DNA from 4 places in the Streptomyces sp. BL1 genome. Region 3 is predicted to be linked to each of the others. Evidence: riboswitches for the same ligand, from Rfam matches in the RefSeq annotation. Region 3 holds a riboswitch; each other region holds the start of a gene.
What was found. Region 3 has a riboswitch for cobalamin ahead of AC3AGO_RS19645 (ABC transporter substrate-binding protein). Riboswitches for the same ligand answer to the same signal wherever they lie in the genome.
Positions count from the first base shown of each region.

Region 1: another riboswitch for cobalamin. It lies ahead of AC3AGO_RS26435 (cobalamin biosynthesis protein); the one in region 3 lies ahead of AC3AGO_RS19645 (ABC transporter substrate-binding protein).
Region 2: another riboswitch for cobalamin. It lies ahead of AC3AGO_RS21800 (CbtB domain-containing protein); the one in region 3 lies ahead of AC3AGO_RS19645 (ABC transporter substrate-binding protein).
Region 4: another riboswitch for cobalamin. It lies ahead of metE (5-methyltetrahydropteroyltriglutamate--homocysteine S-methyltransferase); the one in region 3 lies ahead of AC3AGO_RS19645 (ABC transporter substrate-binding protein).

Region 1 is NZ_JBXYWZ010000002.1:6,021,451-6,026,709, reverse strand. Features, by position in the region: gene AC3AGO_RS26450 (class II aldolase/adducin family protein) at 1-158, opposite strand, end outside; gene AC3AGO_RS26445 (anion permease) at 415-1,662, shown strand; gene AC3AGO_RS26440 (hypothetical protein) at 1,707-1,931, shown strand; cobalamin riboswitch at 2,104-2,254, shown strand; gene AC3AGO_RS26435 (cobalamin biosynthesis protein) at 2,375-3,328, shown strand; gene AC3AGO_RS26430 (cobyric acid synthase) at 3,325-4,908, shown strand; gene AC3AGO_RS26425 (putative cobaltochelatase) at 4,976-5,259, shown strand, end outside.
Region 2 is NZ_JBXYWZ010000002.1:4,959,576-4,964,834, forward strand. Features, by position in the region: gene AC3AGO_RS21790 (sortase family protein) at 186-932, shown strand; gene AC3AGO_RS21795 (CbtA family protein) at 918-1,766, opposite strand; gene AC3AGO_RS21800 (CbtB domain-containing protein) at 1,781-2,008, opposite strand; cobalamin riboswitch at 2,036-2,177, opposite strand; gene AC3AGO_RS21805 (ANTAR domain-containing protein) at 2,530-3,270, opposite strand; gene AC3AGO_RS21810 (ANTAR domain-containing protein) at 3,332-4,087, opposite strand; gene AC3AGO_RS21815 (glycoside hydrolase family 6 protein) at 4,304-5,259, shown strand, end outside.
Region 3 is NZ_JBXYWZ010000002.1:4,439,235-4,444,493, reverse strand. Features, by position in the region: gene AC3AGO_RS19655 (ABC transporter ATP-binding protein) at 176-946, opposite strand; gene AC3AGO_RS19650 (FecCD family ABC transporter permease) at 1,024-2,013, opposite strand; gene AC3AGO_RS19645 (ABC transporter substrate-binding protein) at 2,304-3,374, opposite strand; cobalamin riboswitch at 3,411-3,603, opposite strand; gene serC (phosphoserine transaminase) at 3,767-4,885, shown strand.
Region 4 is NZ_JBXYWZ010000002.1:658,568-663,826, reverse strand. Features, by position in the region: gene AC3AGO_RS03125 (class I SAM-dependent methyltransferase) at 1-523, opposite strand, end outside; gene metE (5-methyltetrahydropteroyltriglutamate--homocysteine S-methyltransferase) at 664-2,988, opposite strand; cobalamin riboswitch at 3,149-3,367, opposite strand; gene AC3AGO_RS03115 (MerR family transcriptional regulator) at 3,442-3,612, opposite strand; partial or broken gene AC3AGO_RS03110 (hypothetical protein) at 3,741-3,794, opposite strand; gene AC3AGO_RS03105 (urea carboxylase-associated family protein) at 3,906-4,733, shown strand; gene AC3AGO_RS03100 (SpoIIE family protein phosphatase) at 4,772-5,259, opposite strand, start outside.

The DNA of each region.
Region 1 (5,259 bases), 1.6 Mb from region 3:
TTGTCATAAGGGACCCCCGTGGGGGTCACGAGTACGGTGTCGCCGACACGTACCGAGACGTTGCCCGAGGTGCCCACGACGAGTCCGTCCTCGACAGTCCGGCGTGCGGTGTCCACGAGCTGCTGCCAGGCGTCACGCCAGCCGTCGTGCAGGTGCATATGCCTTACCTCCGGCTCGGCACTGTAGCGAACGGCCTGGTGGCGGCGGGAGGCGGGCGGTACGGGGCGGACGGCCAACGCCCCGCATGTGCCCGGGAGTTCGGAACGACTCCGAAGATCCGGACATTAGTGATCCATTGCACACAACAGACGTCTGTCAGCGACATCGGGGCGCCTGCCGCAGTTCATCTTCCGTTCACTCGCCGTACCTACGTTCAGCGAGTCATTAACCTTCGAACTGATTGTGCCTGGGTGAATGGAACACATCACGCTTCTCATCGGGATCGTGATCGTCACGGCCTTGGTGTTCGACTTTACGAACGGCTTCCACGACACGGCCAATGCCATGGCCACGACCATCTCCACCGGGGCACTGAAGCCCAAGGTGGCGGTGACGATGTCGGCGGCGCTCAACCTCGTCGGCGCGTTTCTGTCCGTCGAGGTCGCCAAGACCATCTCTGACGGGATCATCAACGAAGGTTCCGGGATCAAACCTGAAGTGATCTTCGCCGCGCTGGTCGGCGCGATCATCTGGAACCTGCTCACCTGGCTGGCAGGGCTCCCCTCCAGCTCCTCGCACGCCCTCATGGGCGGCCTCATCGGAGCCACCGTCGCGTCCGTCGGTCTCAACGCCGTGAACGGCGAGACCGTGGTCATGAAGGTGCTCATCCCGGCACTCGCCGCCCCGCTCGTCGCGGGCATCGCCTCGCTCGTCGCGACCCGGCTCACCTACCGCGTCGCGAGGAACACCGACGAGAAGGACTCCGCCAAGGGCTACCGCGCCGGACAGATCACGTCCGCCGCGCTGGTCTCCCTGGCGCACGGCACCAACGACGCGCAGAAGACCATGGGCGTGATCACCCTCGCGCTCGTCGCCGGCGGCGCGCTGGCACCCGGTTCGGACCCGCCCATGTGGGTCATCGCGTCCGCGGGCATCGCCATCGCGCTGGGCACCTACCTCGGCGGCTGGCGGATCATCCGCACCATGGGCAAGGGCCTCACCGACATCAAGCCCCCGCAGGGCTTCGCCGCACAGACCGGCGCCGCGGCCACCATCCTGGCCTCCTCGCACATCGGCTTCTCGCTCTCCACCACCCACGTCTGCTCCGGTGCCGTCATGGGCTCCGGGGTCGGCCGCAAGGGCGGCGTGGTGCGCTGGTCGACGGCGGGCCGGATGGTCGCCGGATGGGCACTGACCCTGCCGGCGGCCGGACTGGTCGCCGCGGGCTCCGCGCTGCTGGCGTCCCAGGGCAACTGGGGTGTCACCACGGTCGCGGTGCTGGCGCTGGTGATCTGCGGCGGCATCTGGCTGCTGTCGCGCCGTGAGCCGGTCGACCACACCAACGTCAACGACACCCGCATCGCCGAGCCCGCGGCCGACGCGCCGCAGGGCGTCGTCACGGCCGCCGTACGGGCCGTCAGCCCGCCGCCCGCCGCGGGCGCCGCGGCGACGGACAGCGCGGCCGCAGCGGAGAAGCAGCCCGCCGCCGGCGTCTCCTCCTGACGCCGCGGCTTCGGAAAGCCGGAAAGCCGGAAGAGAGAATCGCTATGGAAATCGACTGGGCCGCACTCGGCCAGGTCTTCGGCGTCACGCTGGTGGCGACGGTCGGTCTGGTGGGCGTCTTCACGCTCGGCATCGTCGGTACGTCGTCCCGGAGCACCGCCGACGGCGGGTCGACGAGCGCCTCGGCGCCCGCCAGGGCCGGCGCCGTCGTGTGCTTCGCCCTGTGCGCGGCAGCCGTCGCGTTCGGGATCTGGATCATCGCCGCATAGCACGGCGCGCCGCGGTCGTCCGCGGCACCCCGTGGAACTCGCCGAAGGGGCACCGGTCTTGGCCGGTGCCCCTTCCGGTGTGTCTGCTCACACTCTTCCGTCGCAGGTCAACACGAAGTTGACGCCGTTTCCTCACCATGGTGGACTTCACGTTGCCCAGCGGCGGCAGGAGAGGAAGCCGGTGAGAATCCGGCGCGGTCCCGCCACTGTCACCGGGGAGCGCTCCCCATCCGAAGGTCACGGCCCGCCAGCGACACGGGCTGGAAGGCAGGGGAACGGTGCAACGGCACCGGCACGAGCGCCGATCCGGGAGCCAGGAGACTCTCACCGCCGGACACGTCGAACCAGGGCGCGGACCCTGAGTGAGGACACCGCCATGTCTGGCACCCGGTCAACTCCCTGTCCGACGACGGCCGTACGAGGCGCGACGGCGCGCTGACGACATGCCGCGTGCGAAGCACAGCTCCTATGTCACCGGTGCGGCCCTGGGCTACGCGCTCGACCTGCTCGCGGGCGATCCGCGCCGTGCGCACCCCGTCGCCGCCTTCGGGCGGGCCGCGGGCGCGCTGGAGCGCGCGCTGTGGCGCGACGGGCGTACGGCGGGCGCCGCGTACACCGCGCTGTGCGTGGGCGGCACCGTAGCCGCCGCGGCCGGAGCCGTCGGCGCGCTGCGCCGCGCTCCCCGCTCCCGTACGGCACTGACCGCCGCTGCCACCTGGGCCGTTGTCGGCGGGACCTCGCTGTGCCGCGAGGCGCAGGCGATCGGCACCGCCCTGGAGGCGGGCGATGTCGAGGGCGCACGGCGGCGGTTGCCGCATCTGTGCGGACGCGACCCGCAGGCGCTGGACGCGGACGGCATCGCGCGCGCTGTGGTCGAATCCGTCGCGGAGAACACGTCCGACGCGGTCGTCGGGGCGCTCGTGTGGGGCGCGCTGGCGGGCGTACCGGGGCTGGCCGGGTTCCGCGCCGTGAACACGCTGGACGCGATGGTCGGCCACCGCTCGCCCCGCCACCTGCGGTTCGGCTGGGCGGCCGCACGGCTCGACGACGTCGCGGGCTGGCCCGGCGCCCGGCTGACCGCGCTGCTGGCCGTACTGGGCGGGCCCGACCCGCACGGCGCGTGGCGCGCGTGGCAGGCGGACGCGGGAGAGCATCCCAGCCCCAACGCGGGCCCTGTGGAAGCCGCGTTCGCGGGTGCACTGGGTGTCCGTCTGGGGGGCACGCTCTCGTACGGCGGGCGGACGGAGCACCGGCCCGTGCTGAACACCGAGGGACGCGACGTGCGTTCCGGCGACATCGAGCGGGCCGTACGGCTGTCGCGGCGCGTCGGCGCCCTGACGCTGGCCGTCACCGCAGCGGGACGGCTGGCGCTGCTCCGCGGGAAGGGGAGGGTGTGAGCGGTACCCGTACACGTACCGGAGGCGGTCTGCTGATCGCGGGGACGACCTCGGACGCGGGCAAGAGCGTGGTCACGGCGGGCATCTGCCGCTGGCTGGCGCGCAAGGGCATCAAGGTCGCCCCCTTCAAGGCGCAGAACATGTCGCTCAATTCGTTCGTCACGCGCGACGGTGCGGAGATCGGGCGGGCGCAGGCCATGCAGGCCGCGGCCGCGCGGACCGAGCCGAGCGCGCTGATGAACCCGGTGCTGCTGAAGCCGGGCGGCGACAGGACGAGCCAGGTCGTACTGCTGGGCAAGCCGGTGGGTGAACTAAGTGCCCGTGGCTACCACGCCGGGCGGCAGGGGCAGCTCCTGGAGACCGTCACCGGCTGTCTGGAAGAGCTGCGCAGCACCCACGACGCGGTGATCTGCGAGGGCGCCGGCAGCCCGGCGGAGATCAATCTGCGGCGCAGCGACATCGTCAACATGGGCCTCGCGCGGGCCGCCGGGCTGCCCGTCGTGGTGGTCGGCGACATCGACAGGGGCGGCGTGTTCGCGTCGTTCTTCGGTACGACCGCGCTGCTGTCGGGCGAGGACCAGTCGCTGCTGGCCGGCTATATGGTCAACAAGTTCCGCGGCGACGTGTCGCTGCTGGAGCCCGGCCTGGAGCAGCTGCGCGGGCTGACGGGCCGGCAGACGCTCGGCGTACTGCCGCACCGGAACGGGCTGGGCATCGACGAGGAGGACGGACTGCGCGTGTCGATGCGCGGCACGGTCCGCGAGTCGGCGATCGACCCGCCGCACGGCAGCGACGTCCTGCGGGTCGCCGTGCTGCCGGTGCCGCTGATGTCGAACTTCACGGATGTCGACGCGCTGGCCGCCGAGCCGGGTGTCGTCGTCCGCTTCACCGACCGGCCCGAGGAACTCACCGACGCCGACCTGGTGGTGGTGCCCGGCACCCGCGGCACCGTGAAGGCCCTGCGCTGGCTGCGGGAGCGCGGCCTGGCGCAGGCGCTGGCGCGGCGCGCCGCCGAGGGCCGCCCGGTGCTGGGCATCTGCGGCGGCTACCAGCTGCTGGGCGAACGCATCGAGGACGACGTCGAGTCGCGCGCCGGGACGGTGGAGGGGCTCGGACTGCTGCCCGTACGGGTGCGGTTCGCGCCGGAGAAGACCCTCGCGCGGCCCGCCGGCACGGCGCTGGGGCAGCCGGTCGAGGGGTACGAGATCCACCACGGTGTCGCCGAAGTGCTCGGCGGCGACGACGCGTTCATCTCGGACGCGCACGGGCGCGCGCTGGACGGCTGCCGTGTGGGCTCCGTACGGGGCACACACTGGCACGGGTCGCTGGAGTGCGACAGCTTCCGGCGGGCGCTGCTGCGGCGGGTGGCCGACGAGGCGGGCCGCCCCGGTTTCGTACCGGCGCCGGAGACGAGCTTCGCCACCCTGCGCGAGGAACAGCTCGACCGGCTGGGCGACCTGATCGAGGAACACGCCGACACCGACGCGCTGCTGCGGCTGATCGAGCAAGGAGCGCCCGCGGGGCTGCCGTTCGTCCCGCCGGGCGCGCCGGCACCCGCTCAGGACGGAGCGAGGTCATGAACGACACCGCCATGCAACACGGTTACCGGACGTTGTCCGGCCCGCACCACCGAGGAAGGACGTCAGCATGAGCACGCCGTACCCGTTCACCGCGCTTGTCGGTATGCGGGACCTGCAGCTCGGACTGCTGCTGAACGCCGTCAACCCCAGCATCGGGGGCGTGCTCGTACGGGGTGAGAAGGGGACCGCGAAGAGCACCGCCGTACGGTCGCTGGCCGCGCTGCTGCCGCAGCTCGACACGGTGCCGGGCTGCCGGTTCTCCTGTGCTCCGGCCGCGCCCGACGCGGAGTGCCCGGACGGGCCGCACGAGACGGCACCCGGCGTGCAGCGGGACGCCCGGCTGGTCGAACT
Region 2 (5,259 bases), 520 kb from region 3:
GTCCGGACCCCGCAGCGCATGGCATGCGGGGTCCCCTGCTGTGTGGGGCCCTGCTGTGTGGGTGAAAGGGGCGCGGGCGCACGGCATCTGACGGCCCGTACGGAGTATCCGGCACCGGCAGCGGATGCGGGCGCGCGGCGGGGCCGCGAAGGTCGGTAGCAGCTTCCAGGGAGGTGCACCGGCCGATGTTCGCGGACGACACGATGCCCCGTACGTCCGGGCGCGGCCGGTTCCTGACCGCCGCCGCCTGGGTTCTGCTGCTCTCCGCGCTGTGGGTGTGGGGCTACAAGCTCACCGACGGCGCGAGCCGCCCCGACACCGGCGGCTCCGCACAGGGTTCGCCGCTGGCGCGGCTCGCGGCGGGCGAACAGCGGCCCGAACTGCCCGCGGCGCACGACCCGCTGGAGGGCCAACCCCGCCCGGAACGGCTGGACTTCGCGGCGCTCGGCCTGCACGAGCCGGTCGCCGGACACGGAGCGGGCACAGTGGGGGAGGCGGACGGTGCCCCGCCGCCCGCACCGGGAACGGGGCCCGTCCGCTGGGACGGTACGGGGCCCGTGCCCGGCGCCGGGGGCACGGCGCGGCTGGAGGCGCGGAGCGCCGCGGGCCCGGAACGGCGGCCCGTGCGGGGCGCGAAGCTGTCCGTCGGCAGGGCCGACGGGACCGTCGCGGAGTTCACCGTGTCGGCGGTGCGGACGGACCCGGGCGGCGGCCCCGCCGGGGAAGGGGACGGGGCAGCCGCCCGGGACGGAGCAGCTGTACGGGACGGAGCAGCCGTATGGGACGGAGCAGCCGTACGGGACGGAGCGGCGCCGCGGGACCGTGCCGTGCTCGAACTCCGGGTCTGCGGCGACGCCACGGGCGCGGGGGCCCGTGGCTGCACCCCGGAGCGGGTGGTCTCCGCCTACCTCACCGGGTCACGCCGCGGCTGAGCCCCGGTCCTGCTCCCCGCCGGCGTCCGTACGGCCGGCGGCCCGTGCCGCGCGCAGCCCGAGCGCGCCGAACGTCACGCCCAGCGCGGCCCACAGCAGGACGTGCGAGGCCAGCGACAGCACCCGGAAGTCCCACAGCAGCGGGGCCGGGACCGGCACCGGGTCGGGGTTGCCGGGCAGCAGGAACATCAGGCCGAGAGTGGCCACCACCGCTGCCGCGACGGCCAGTTGGCAGACCGCGGAGGAGCGGCCCGCACGGGCGAGACGGCGGTGCAGCTGCCACGCGAGCAGCAGCCCGAGTACGCCGACGGCCAGCGCGCCCAGCCACATGAACTGCCGGTCGGTGACCGTACCGGCGTCGCCGACACCCGGCGGGTTGGCCGGATAGCGCAGCCCCGGCAGCAGGGACAGCGCGAGGAATCCCGCACCCGCGAGGGTGAGGGCGCGCTCCCACGGCCGGTGCCGCAGCGGATCGTGACGGTGTGCCAGCGCGTACACGAGAGCGAAGAAGACGCCCAGCGCGAGGCCGACGATCACGGCGGTGACGACCAGGCCCGTGTGCTGGGTGCCGCGCGAGAAGAGCTCCTCGGCGGCGTGCTGGTGGCCCCCGCCGCCGTGCCCGGCGTGCTCGTGCTGCGCGCGCTCCTCCTCCAGCCGGATCGCCCGGTCCATCAGAGGTTCGGCCAGCAGCAGCGAGAAGAGTCCGGAGACCAGCCCGGCGAGGCCGCCCGCCGCGAGCCCGCGCCGCAGCAGGGGCAGCACGGGACGCACGGCGGCGCCGGCCTCCGCCGGGGTGCCGGAGGGGGACGGTGTTTCGGTGTGTGCGGTTGTCATCGTGCCGGGCCCCGTCAGTGGCAGGGGGCGCCGAAGAGGTGCCGGCCGTCGTGGGAGAACTCGTGCAGGTAGTTGCCCGTCGCCGAGATGACGGTGCCGTTGTCGACGAAGACGGCGTAGAGGGCGATCAGTGCGACGATCGCGGCTGCCGCCGCGATCATCCAGTCGCGTGCGCCGAGCGTGGCGGCGTCCGCCGCCGGGGACACAGTGCTGTTCGTCGGACCCGCGGTGTGCAGGGACATTGGTACTCCTCCTGGGGTTTCCACGCCCCGTTGGGAGAAGCGACGGGTCAGTTCCTGACTCCCGTACGCCGGCCGGACAGCACTCGGCTGTCGCGGACGTACGGACACAGTGGCGGGACCGCCCCGGATTCGCACCGGGTTCCTGTACACCGTCGCCTCAGTATGAATATGTGCCGCCAGGAGAGTCCCAGGGTGGCTGACCACTGTCAACACGGCCGTACCGGCGTGCGGTCGCGCGGCCCGCGTGAGGTGGCCGACGCCCGGCCGGTGTCCGCCCCCCTCGTGCCCGAGGACTCCGGCCGGGCGTCTCATCCCCCCGGGTTCCGGGCCGCGAGAGGAATGAGCCCAGGAAAGAGGGGGAGTACGCGGGGCCGGGGTCCGGGGCCACAGGGGCAAGATTAGGCGAGCGGGGCTGATCCGTCAGTCATGCAACCGGCCGCAGCAGGGCGTCTTCAGGCCATCCGCGGCGCGGAACAGCCGGCCGGGGGCGGGCGGTCATCCGGCCGCCCGCGGACGGCAGTTCACCGTTGGGAGGGGCCCGGCTGGGGAAGGCCGAGCCTGCCGTCGACGACGTCCCGCGCCACCTGGGACAGCCGCGCCCCGTGCGAGCGGGCGTAGCCGCGCAGCATCGCGAAGCCCTCGTCCACGCTGACGCCGCGGCGTTCGGCGAGCACTCCCTTCGCCTGCTCCACCACCACGCGGCTGTCCAGCGCCGACTGGAGCTGGCCGGCGAGCTGTTCACGCTGCCGCAGGGTGCGCTGCTGGAGGATGCCGAGGGTCGCGGCGTCCGCGAGGGCCTGCGCGACCTGCATCCCGTCCGCCGGGGGCGCGGCCTCTTCCGGTGCGTTGGTGAGCAGTTGGAGCGCTCCGATGACGTCCTCGCGCAGCCGCAGCGGCACCGTGTACGAGGAGGCGAAGCCCGCCTGCTGTGCGGCGGTGCCGAATTCCGGCCACCGCCGCAGGGTCTCCGTCATGCCGTGCGGCGGTACGGGAGCCGCCGTGCGGTAGCACTCGAAGCAGGGTCCCTGCTCCTGCTGGAGGTCGAACAGCCCCAGCAGCCACGGCTGTTCGGCGGAGGCCGCCGCGGTGTGCAGATCGCCCTGCGGGTCGGCGAGCATCAGCCCGGCCGCCGTCACATCGAGCAGGTCGACACAGCGCACCGCGAGCCGGTGCAGGAAGTCCACCACGTCGAAGTCGTCGACCAGGGTGTCGGCCAGCTCCACGAAGGTCTCGGCGAGACGCTGCTCGCGGTTCGTGCTCATCACGGTCCCGTCCCTTCGTCGCGGAAGCGGCCGCGCGAGCCGGTCTTCGGGGGCACACACTTCACTTCGTATCCCTCTCGCCGTCCTGGCCGTCGTCTGTGAGCCGCAGCTTCCTCGCCACCACGTCCCTGGCCACGTCGAGCAGGGCGAGACCGCGCGTGTACGCGTGCACGCGCAGCCGCAGCAGGGCGAGTTCCGGTGTGACCCCCAGCTGCACCGACACCATGCCGGTCGCCTGATGGACCTCGGCCCTGCGCAGCGCGGCACGGTCCGCGACCCAGTCCACGACGAGCGGCGAACTGTCGTGCAGCGGTTTGCCGTCGCCCTGCGCGTCCCGGCCGCCGAGCAGCGACAGCGCCAGCGCCCCGGACAGGATCTGCGCCCGGCCGAGCGTCTCCTGGGACAGCGTCCCGGGAGTGCCCCTGTGCAGCAGCAGGACGCCCACGCGGATGGCGCCGATCTGCAGCGGAAAGCTGAACACCGCCTGTACGCCCAGCTCTTGGGCCCCCGGCGGGAACCCCGGCCAGCGGTCGGCGGGGACGGTACGCAGCTCCGGTTCGAGCACCATGATTCCGCTGCGCGCCGTGTCGACGCCGGGCCCGACCCCGAGGGTGAACTGGAGCTCCTCCAGCTCGCCCGCCGTACGCCCCGAGGACCACAGCTGTTCGCCGGGCGGCGGGCCGTCGTGCGCGAGGGAGACGGCTGCCCCGTCGACACCGAGTGCGGAGCAGATACGGCGGGCCGTCTCCGTGGAGAGCGGGAAACCGGGGTGGGCTGTCAGCTCGTTGAGGACGGCTGCCAGTTCGTGGCTGACCACACCCTCCTCCTTGCGTGCCCGTGCGGCCTGGTGGACCCACATCCTATGCGCGGCCGGAGGCGGGCGTGCGGGTAACAGCTGGTCGACAGTTCCGCGCGGCGGCCTTCACGGGAGGGCGCTGTGACACGATGGTGCGGTCCGGCGGGGTGCGGCGAGGGGGCAGGGGAGTGGCCTCTCGGGGCCGGTCCCCGCGCAGTACGGCCGAGGGGGGAGTGGATGTACGGGTACACCTGTGCCGACAGGACCACGCGGGGCGCGCGTTCGGGCGCGCGGCTGACGAGAGCCGCGGCTGCCGCCGCGGTGGGCGCGATGCTGCTGGCGGGGTGCTCAGGCTCCTCGGACGACGGCGGGGGCGACGACGCCGGGGGAACGGAGCAACGGCCCAGAGACACCGCCCCGTTCTGGGTCGATCCGCAGAGCAAGGCGGCTCGGGAAGCGGCCGCGTTCCGCAAGGACGGCAAGGACCAGCAGGCCGCGGCGATCGACAAGATCGCGCGGCAGCCGGTGGCCGACTGGGTGGGCACCGAGGACCCGGAGGGCGAGACCCGGAAGCTGACGAGCACCGCCGAGAAGGCGGACCGCGGCGCGCTGATGGTGCTCTACAACCTGCCGCACCGCGACTGCGGCCAGTACTCCAAGGGCGGCGCGGCGGACGGCGACGCCTACCGGCAGTGGCTGGACAAGGTGGTGCGGGGCATCGGCGACCGGGAGGCCACGGTGATCGTGGAGCCGGACGCGATTCCGCACCTGCTGGCCGAGGGATGTACGCCGGAGCAGTTCCACGAAGAGCGGTACGCGCTGCTGCACGAGGCGGTGACGAAGCTCAAGGGGCTCAAGAAGACCACCGTCTACCTCGACGCGGGCAACCCGGACTGGGTGCGCGATCCGGGCGGACTCGTCGAACCGCTGAACCGCGCGGGCATCGGCAAGGCGGACGGATTCTCGCTGAACGTCTCCAACTACCAGACGACCGCGTCGAACCGGGAGTACGGCAAGAAGGTCTCCCCGATGGTCGGCAACAAGCCGTTCGTCATCGACACCAGCCGCAACGGCAACGGCCCCGTGGAGGGCGCCGGCGCGGACGAGGAGGCGTGGTGCAATCCGGCGGGCCGCGCGCTGGGCGAGGCGCCGACGGTGCGCACCGGCGACAAGACGGTCGACGCGTATCTGTG
Region 3 (5,259 bases):
AAATCATGCGTCCCGGGGTCCCCCGGAGCCACCACCCCCACCCCCGCACATGAACCCCGCACCCCCACCCCACACACCCCGCACAGCGCCAGCGCCCCCACACAGCGCAAACCCGCACAGCGCAAGCGCCCCCACCCAACGCAGCCCCCCACCCAGCACCCCCCGGGAAGGAACGTCACACCTCAGGGGCCAGAAAGCGAATGCTGGGCCGCCCATCGGCCCCCTCCGGGGAAACCCGCGCACGAACCCCGTACACGTCGGCGATCAGCGCCTCCGTCAGGACCTTCTCCGGGTGGCCGGAGGCCACCACGCAACCGCCCCGCAGCACGACCAGTTCGTCGCAGAACATCGCCGCGTGGTTCAGGTCGTGGAGCGCGACGACGCTGGTCACGGGGAGCCGGACCACGAGCGACAGCAGGTCCAACTGGTGCTGGATGTCGAGGTGGTTGGTCGGTTCGTCGAGGAGGAGGTGGTCGGGCTGCTGGGCCAGGGCGCGGGCGATCTGCACGCGTTGGCGTTCCCCGCCGGAGAGGGTGTGCCAGGACTGATCGAGCTTGTCGGCGAGGCGGGTCTGTTCCACGGCCGTACGGACGGCCGCGTCGTCGTCCGGCGAGGGGCCGGACCACGCGTCGCGGTGCGGGATGCGCCCGAGCCGTACGACGTCGCGGACCCGCATGTCGACGCCGGTGTCCGCGTGCTGCTCGACGACGGCGACCCGGCGCGCGACGGCTTTGCGTTTCATGCGGGCGAGCGGCGTCCCGTCGAGGGTGACGGTGCCCGTGGAGGGCGTACGGATGCCGGCGAGGAGCCGCAACAGGGTCGATTTCCCCGACCCGTTGGGGCCGATGAGGCCCACCGTCGTACCGGGTTCGGGGCAGAGGTCGACGCCGTCGAGGATGCGCCGTCCGCCGGCGTTCCAGGTCACGTCCACGGCTTGCAGGGTCACTTGTCGGCTCTCCTTTCCGCGGTCGCCGGCCGCACACTCGCGGTCATCGCACGCTCGCGGTCATCGCACACTCGCGGTCATCGCACGCTCCGGCTGCGGTGGAGGATGAACGCGAAGCAGGGGACGCCGATCAGCGAGGTCACGACGCCCACCGGTACGTCCTGCGGGTCGAGCACGGTACGGGCCACGGTGTCGACCCACACGAGGAAGACCGCACCGGCGAGTGCCGTCGTGGGCAACAGCCCCCGATGCCCCGGCCCGACGACAGCCCGGGCCGCGTGCGGCAGCACGAGCCCGACGAACCCGATCGCCCCGGCGGCGCTCACGAGCGTCGCCGTCAGCAGCGCGGTGACGACGAGCAGGACGAGCCGTACGCGGCGGACCGAGACGCCCAGCGCGGCGGCCGCTTCCTGCCCGAAGGTGAAGGCGTCCAGGTGGTGCGCGTACGCGAGGCACACGAGCAGCGCGAGCGCCAAAGCGCCGGCGCAGAAGGCGACATCGGTCCAGCCGGCATTGGCGAGGGAGCCGAGGAGCCAGAACAGTACGCCGCGGGTCTGCTCGGCGTCGGCGGACGACATCACGATGAACGAGGTGAGCGCGGAGAAGAGTTGCATGCCGGCGACACCGGCGAGCAGGACGCGTTCGTTGGTGGCGCCGGACGCGTAGGCGAGGGCGAGGACCAGGACGAACGAGAGCAGCGCTCCGGCGAAGGCGCCCATGGGGAGGGTGACGGCGCTGCCGCCGACGCCGAGGACGACGACGAGGACCGCGCCGGTGGAAGCTCCGGAGGAGACGCCGAGTACGTACGGGTCGGCGAGCGGGTTGCGCAGCAGGGACTGCATGATGGCGCCGCACACGCCGAGTCCGGCGCCGCACACGGCGGCGAGGACCGTACGGGGCAGCCGCAGGTCCCACACGATGCCCTCGCGGATGGGGGTGAGGCCGGTGGAGCCGCCCCAGCCGAGGTGTTCGGCGACGACGCCCCACACGTCGGTGACGCGGATGTCGGAGGGGCCGATGGTGATGGTGACGGCGACGGACAGCAGGAGCAGCGCGAGTCCGCCCATCCACAGCACGCCGAGCCGCAGCCGCGGCTTCCCGGAGGGCACGGCGGACGCGGAGCCGGACCGGCCGACGGAAGCGGAAGTCCCGGACACGGAGGGCCCGTCCGCAGCCGAACCGGACACGGAAGCCCCGTCCGCAGCCGAACCGGACACGGAAGCCCCGGCCGCAGAAAGCCCGGACGCGGGCGAACCGGACGGGTCCGCCCCGGCCCCCTCACCGGACGAACCGGACACCTCCCCGGCCCCCTCCCCGGAGGGCGCCCGCTTCACAGGAAGTCCCCTCGGAAGTCCCCTCACTTGTCGAGCCCGAACTTCCGCAGTCCCGCGGCCACTTTCTCCACGCCTTCGCCCGGCAGCCGTACGGACGGGTTCATCGCGGCCCCGCTCAGCAGCACGTACCGCTTCTTCTTCACGGCCTCCATGTGCCGTGTCACGGGGTTCGACTCCAGGAACTCGATCTTCTGCTTCGCGGATTCGGCGGTCTCCCGCTTCCGTGTCAGATCCCCGAGAACGATCATGTCGGGGTTGCGGTCGGCGACGTCCTCCCAGTTGACCTGCGGCCATTCCTGGCGGGTGTCGTCGAAGACGTTCTTCGCGCCGACGGCGCGGTTGATCGCGCCGGGTGCGCCGCAGCAGCCCGCCATATAGGGCGATTCGGAGTTGGCGAACCAGTACATCAGCCGGGCGTCCGAGGCGTTCACGTCCTCGGTGGCCTTCGCCTCCCGCGCCTTGAGCCGGCCGATCAGCTTCTCGCCGCGCTTCTCCACGCCGAACACCTCGGCGAGGTCGCGGATTTCGCCGTACACGGTCTCCACCGTGAGCGGCTTCGTACGGGAGCCGTCGCCGCCGCCCGCGGTGGTCTTGCCCTCGCAGTCGGCCGGGGAGACGTACGTGGGGACGCCGAGCTTCTCGAAGTCGCCGCGGCGGGCGACGCCGCCCTTGCCGAGGGTGGACTCGAAGGTGGCGGAGACGAAGTCCGGCTCCTTGTCCAGCACCCGCTCGAAGGACGGGTTGTTGTCGGCGAGCCGCGGGATCTTCGCGTTGGCCTTCTTCAGTTCGGGCAGTACGGGGTCGGTCCAGGTCGCGGTGCCCGCGATCCGGTCGCCGAGGCCGAGGGAGAGCAGGAGCTCGGTGGAGTCCTGGTTCAGGGACACGGCGCGCGTCGGCGGCCGCTCAACTTTCACTTTCTGCCCGCAGTTGTCCAGTTTCTTGGGGTATCCGGCGGGGGCGGCCTTGTCCGCGCCCTTCCCCTCCGGATCCGTTCCGCCCTGGGCGCCGCAGGACGCGACCAGGCCGAGAACGACAGGTATCAGCACGGATATGGACAGCGCGCGGCGGCGGCTGCGGTGGCGGAATAGCGCCATGGTCCCTTTTCCGTCGGGGGCTCATGCGCGGAGCCCGGCGGCCTCTTGCGGCCAGCAGGTCTTCGGGCTCGGGATCGTGTACGGACGAGCGCCTTCCCGGAGCTTCCGTGCTCCAGTGGCCTGTACTCGCCCAGCTCCCATACCGCTGCGCGTCAGCTCCGGACTCCCACCGGATTCCCTTGTACGAACCGCCTGGTGACAGGGGTCGACTGGCGTTCGCAAGCTACCACACACCCGGCATCGCACCGCTGGGCCGCACCTCGGCGCGAACCGCAGCGGGCCCGAACACACCCCGCGTACGCAGGGCGTTCGTACGGCAACCGTGTGCCGGTCCGCGTCTCGACGTACGGACCGTGTACCGCGGAGCAGGGGGGACGCACTAGGCTGCCCGCGTGGCTGATCTCCAGATTCCCGCTGACATCAAGCCCGCCGACGGTCGATTCGGCTCGGGCCCGTCCAAGGTGCGTACGGAGGCGCTCAGCGCCCTGGCTGCCACCGGTACCTCTCTGCTCGGCACGTCACACCGCCAGGCCCCGGTCAAGGACCTGGTCGGCAAGGTGCGTGACGGAGTGAAGGAGCTGTTCCAGCTCCCCGAGGGGTATGAAGTGGTGCTCGGAAACGGTGGTTCCACCGCTTTCTGGGACATCGCGACACACGGTCTGATCCAGACCAAGTCGCAGCACCTGTCCTTCGGCGAGTTCTCGTCGAAGTTCGCCAAGGCCGCCGAGCTGGCGCCGTGGCTGGACGCCCCGTCCGTGATCAAGTCCGAGCCGGGTACGCACCCGGCAGCGCGGGCCGAACAGGGCGTGGATGTGTACGCCCTCACCCACAACGAGACCTCGACCGGCGTCGCGATGCCGATCGAGCGCGTGTCCGGCGCGGACGACGACGCCCTGGTGCTCGTCGACGCGACGTCCGGCGCGGGCGGCCTGCCGGTCGACATCTCCCAGACGGATGTCTACTACTTCGCCCCGCAGAAGTCCTTCGCCTCCGACGGCGGCCTGTGGATCGGCGTCTTCTCGCCGGCCGCGATCGAGCGCGCCGAGCGGATCGCCGCGTCCGACCGGCACATCCCGGCGTTCTTCGACCTGAAGACGGCGATCGACAACTCCCGCAAGAACCAGACGTACAACACCCCGGCGCTCTCCACGCTGTTCCTGCTGAACGACCAGCTGGAGTGGCTGAACGGCCAGGGCGGTCTGGACTGGGCGGTGCGCCGCACCGCGACGTCGTCGCGCGCGCTGTACGGCTGGGCCGAGGAGTCCAAGCAGGCGACGCCGTTCGTCACCGACCCGGCGCAGCGGTCGCAGGTCGTCGGCACGGTCGACTTCGACGACGCGATCGACGCGGCGCAGGTCGCCAAGGTCCTGCGGGCCAACGGCATCGTCGACACCGACCCGTACCGCAAGCTGGGCCGCAACCAGCTGCGCGTCGCCATGTTCCCGGCGGTCGAGCCGTCCGACGTGGAGGCCCTGACGGCCTGCATCGACTACGTGATCGAGAAGCTGTAACGCGATAACGCGGTAACGCTACGCGCTGTGCGGTGCCCGCGGGCTGGGCGGGCCGCGACGCACGTGAAGGGGCCCGGACACCAAGTGCCCGGGCCCCTTCCCCGTCCCGCCCCAGACCCCCGCCCAGCGGTCTACGCGCACCCCGCACTCACACCACCGACCCGCCCCGTGCGGAGCACGTCCCGCTGCGGCGGAGAGGCTGACCAGCACGGGCCGGGCAGACCCGCCGACTCGACCCCCTGGGCGCCCACCCCGCCCGACCCGCAACTCCCCTCCCGCCGCAGCGGGAAGAGGCCCCCGCGGGCCCGGTCGGCGGTCTGTGCGCGGCTCGCGTTCATACCGCCGGGCCGCCCCCCGTGCGGAGCACGTACCGC
Region 4 (5,259 bases), 3.8 Mb from region 3:
GGTACTCGCTGCCGTCATCGAGCCGCCGCAAAGCCGCCGGGATCGGGCCGTTCGCGAGCACGTCCTCGTGTGCGGCCGCGGCGGGCCCGTCGTCGACGAAGACCGCCTTGCCACCCGGGGCGAGTGCGGCGGCCACGGTGTTCCAGAAGCCGGGCAACCGCGTCGGCGGAACGTGGGAGAGCCAGAAGGCGAAGAACACCGTGTCGTACCGCCGTGGCGGCTGCCACGCGAACAGATCGGCCTCGAGAAACTGAACCGTGGGGGCCGCCGCACGCGCACGCGCCATGGCCAGCACTTCTGCCGACGCATCGACGGCAGTCACCGAACGTGCCCGCGCGGCAAGCCGCGTCGTCCACTGACCCGTTCCACACGCCAGCTCCAGCACATCACCGGCAACCGGCAGCGAGTCAACGACAGCCGGCAACGCCCGCAGACCCGCGCTCGTCGCATACGGCCGGTCGTACTCGGCCGCACCGGCCCGGTAATAGGCCAACTGCTGTGCGAGAAGCTCGTCGTCATCCATGCCCGCCCCCCCCGATCCGGCGAGCCGCACGGCCCGCCCGATCACCGTCGCCCTTCCCCTTGGGCCAAGGTCAACAGCCATGGAGGCCGGGCCCGTCAGGGCGGGGCGGGCCTGGGTGGCCCGCCCCGTCACGGGTCAGGTCAGGACGTGTGGCCGGGGAGTTCGTTGCGTACTGTGCGGGCTGCGGTGACCAGGTTTTCCAGGGAGGCGCGGGTTTCCGGCCAGCCGCGGGTCTTCAGGCCGCAGTCCGGGTTGACCCAGAGACGCTCGGGCGGGATGGCCTCAAGGCCCTTGCGCAGCAGGGCTGTTGCCTCCTCGGCGCTGGGGACGCGCGGCGAGTGGATGTCGTACACGCCGGGCCCGGCCTCGCGCGGGTAGCCGTGGTCGGCCAGTTCGTGCGCCACCTGCATGTGGGAGCGGGCGGCCTCCAGGCTGATGACGTCGGCGTCGATGTCGTCGATGGCCTGGATGATGTCGCCGAACTCGGCGTAGCACATGTGCGTGTGGATCTGTGTGGCCGGAGCGACGCTCGCGGTGCTGACCCGGAAGGACTCGGTGGCCCATTCCAGATAGGCGGGGCGGTCCGCCGCGCGCAGCGGCAGCGTCTCGCGCAGCGCCGGCTCGTCGACCTGGATCACCGAAGTGCCCGCCGCCTCCAGGTCGTCGACCTCGTCCCGCAGCGCGAGCGCCACCTGCCTGGCCGTCTCCCCCAGGGGCTGGTCGTCGCGTACGAAGGACCAGGCGAGCATCGTGACCGGCCCGGTGAGCATGCCCTTGACCGGGCGCGGGGTCAGCGACTGGGCGTACTTCGTCCACGCCACCGTCATCGGCTCCGGCCGCGAGATGTCGCCGGCCAGGATCGGCGGGCGCACGTAGCGGGTGCCGTACGACTGGACCCAGCCGTGCTCGGTGGCCAGATAGCCCGAGAGCTGTTCGGCGAAGTACTGGACCATGTCGTTGCGTTCGGGCTCGCCGTGCACCAGCACGTCGATGCCGGCCTTCTCCTGGAAGCCGATCACGTCCCGGATCTCGGTCTTGATGCGCTCCTCGTACCCGGCCGCGTCGATCTTCCCCTTGCGCAAGTCGGCGCGCGCGGTGCGCAGTTCGGCCGTCTGCGGGAAGGAGCCGATGGTCGTGGTCGGCAGCAGCGGCAGCCCCAGGTGCGCCCGCTGTGCTTCGGCACGCCGGTCGTACGGCTGGGAGCGGCGGGTGTCGGCCTCGGTCACCGCGGCCGCGCGGGTGCGCACCGCCGGGTCGTGGGTGATCGCGGAGGCCCGGCGGGACTCCAGGTCACGGCGGTTGGCGGACAGCGCGTCGGACGCCTTGTCGGTGCCCTCGGTCAACGCCCGCGCGAGCGTGACGATTTCGGTGGTCTTCTGGCGGGCGAAGGCCAGCCAGCGCAGCACCTCGGGGTCGATGTCGTTCTCGGCCTGGGCGTCCAGCGGTACGTGCAACAGCGAGCAGGAGGCGGCCACATCGACCCGCTCGGCGCGCCCGGCGAGCTTGCCGAGCGTGGCGAGCGACGCCTCCAGGTCGTTGATCCAGATGTTGCGGCCGTTGACCACGCCGGCCACCAGACGCTTGCCGGGCAGCCCGCCGGCGGCGGTGATGGCCTCCAGGTTGGCCGCGGCGGCGTCGGTGAAGTCGATCGCCAGGCCGTCGACGGGGCTGTTGGCCAGGACGGGCAGCGCGTCGCCCAGGCGGTCGAAGTAGGAGGCGACCAGCAGCTTCGGACGGTCGGCCAGGCCGCCCAGTTCGCGGTAGGCGCGCTCGGCCGCGGCCAGTTCCCCGGGCGTACGGTCCTGGACCAGGGCTGGCTCGTCGAGCTGCACCCAGTCGGCGCCCGCGGCGCGCAGCTCGGCCAGCAGCTGTGCGTAGACGGGCAGCAGCTTCTCCAGCAGGCTCAGCGGCTGGAAGTCGGGGGCGACACCGGGCGCCGGCTTGGCCAGCAGCAGGTATGTGACAGGGCCGACCAGGACCGGACGGGCCGTCAGACCCAGTGCGAGGGCTTCCTTGAGCTCGGCGACCTGCTTGGCCGGGTTCGCGGCGAAGGCGGTGTCGGGCCCCAACTCGGGCACCAGGTAGTGGTAGTTGGTGTCGAACCACTTGGTCATCTCCAGCGGCGCCACCTCCTGTGTGCCGCGGGCCATGGCGAAGAAGCCATCGAGCGCGTCGGCCTCGACGGCCGCGCGGTGGCGTTCGGGGATGGCGCCGACCATGACGCTGGTGTCGAGCATGTGGTCGTAGTACGAGAAGTCGCCGGTCGGCACTTCCTGGATGCCGGCCTCGGCGAGCTGGAGCCAGTTGGCCCGGCGCAGGTCGGCCGCGGTCTGCTTGAGGGCCTCGGCGGTGACGCGGCCCTTCCAGTAGCCCTCGATGGCCTTCTTCAGTTCCCGGTTCGGGCCCTGACGGGGGTAGCCGTACACGGTGGCCCGTGCTGCCGCGGCTGCGGACTTGGCTGTCACGGAACTCTCCTTCGCGAGATGTCTCGTCGGATCCCGGATCGAACGAGGAGACGAAGGGAGGCGAACAAACGGCGACGACAGTACGCGCGGCTTGCGTCTGCCTGCTCCATGTGTGTGCGCCGACCCGCCCTCGAGGTCACCGGAACTCCGCACGTGCATGCACACGTACGGGCAACGGGCAGGTCTTCGGACTTGCGGGCGTGCCGGCCGGTCTCCCGGCGGGCGCCTAGTGGCCATCGCTTCCCGGGCCGTGGCCCAGTGCTCATGACGGCGGTCGTTCCCGCTCACCGCTGCGGGGCAGTCCCGGAGTCACACCGGGTTCCCTCTTACGACGCCTCCCGCCTGGCAGACGGGGCGAACCAGCTGCACGGCCAGCGTAGACGCTCGACCCGCTTCCTGAACAGCGCGCCCGGCGGGAGGCGCCGGTCAACCTGGCCGCGCGGACGGCGTGGGTCACATGACGCGGCTCAGGTAGCAGCGGATCTCGTCGCGGTTCCGGGTGAGCCGGTCGATACGGGTGTCGAGGTTGTCGAGCTCCTGGCGCAGGAGTTCCGCCATGTCCGGGTCGGGACAGGCGGGCATGTCGCTGCGGGGGCCCTGGACACAGGGCAGCAGGAACCTGATGACCCGGGTGGACAGGCCGCAGTCCAGAAGCCCACGGATCTGGTGAACCTGCTCGATCGCTTCCTCGGCATAGTCGCGGTAGGTGTTCGACGAGCCCGCGGATGCAGCAGCCCCTGCTCTTCGTAGTAGCGCAGTTGACGGGTGCTCACCCCGGTGCAATGCGCAAGCTCGCCGATGCGCATGAAACCTCGAACGCCCTTCGTCCTTGACCTTCACGCCGGTGTCAAAGTTTAGCATCTGAGTGTTGACCCGGAATTCTCCCTCCCCAACTTCCGATTCAGAGAGGGGACGTCATGAATGCGGTCCGGACTTCGTACGAGGCGAAAGCGGGCAGTGTGCTCGATGTCGACAAGCCGTTCTACGACAGACTCGCCGAGGACACCGGCAGCAGGGAACTCGTCGACAGGTTCGTCCTTCCGCCCCGGTCGGGGCGTGCGTGGGAGGTGCCTGCCGGACACCTGTGCCGAGTGAGCACTCCTGACGGTGCCCAGTGCGGTGATTTCAACGTCTGGAACCGCCACAATCCGCGGGAGCGTCTGTGGGCGTCCCGTACCCGTCAGCTGCAGGGCGCGCATGTGACCCGCTACGACCGCCTGTGGTCGACCCTGCCGTACATGCGCCCCCTGCTGACGGTCACCAATGATTCGCTGGAGTGGTATGGAAAGGACGAGGACGGCGCCCGCGTGCATGATCTGCTCGGTTCGCGGTGCGACCCCTACATCAACCGCATTCTCACCGGCGAGGATTTCGATCTGCACTGTCACTCGAATCTGACCCGGGCGGTGTTGCCGTACGGATTGAGCGAGTCCGATGTGCACGACGTGCTGAACATCTTCACCGTCACCGGACTCGACGACGAGGACCGGTACTACATGAAGCCCTCGCCCGCGAAAGCCGGAGACTTCTTCGAATTCTTCGCCGAGCAGGATCTGCTGTGCGCACTGTCGAACTGCCCGGCAGGGGACCTCTCGGTGCCGTTCTGGGGCCCCGAGGCCGGCGAGCCCGTCTGCCGGCCGCTCGCCGTCGAGGTCCACCGCCCGCCGCGCCGGCTGACGGACGGCTGGAGCACGCCGCCCCGCTCCCCGTACGCAGGAATGCACGGGCTCCGACTGCGCGAGTGAGCACGGCACTCCGTGCTCACAGGCTCAGCTACGAAGCCCTACGGGGCGGGCTCCGGGCCTGTCAACTCCTCGGGAGAGAGCGGCTGTTCGGTCCAGATGATTTTGCCGTCGGGGGTGTCGCGGGTGCCCCAGCGCTGGGTGACCTGGGAGATGAGGTAGAGCCCGCGGCCGCCCTCGTCCGTCGCGCGCGGGTGGCGCAGGTACGGGGAGGTGTTGCTGCTGTCGGAGACCTCGCAGGTGAGGGTGTGTTCGAGGATGAGGCGCAGCCGGATGGGCGCGGCCCCGTAGCGGATGGCGTTGGTGACCAGTTCGCTGACGACCAGTTCCGTGGTGAACGCCAGCTCTTCCAGGCCCCAATTGGTCAGCTGTTCCATGGTCTGTTCGCGGGCACGCGAGACCACGGCCGGGTCGGCGGGCAGGTCCCAGGTGGCGTACCGGTCCGCGCCGAGGCTGCGGGTCGCGGCCAGCAGCAGCGTCACGTCGTCGTACGGGCGGGCGGGCACCAGGGTGTCGATGACCCTCGCGC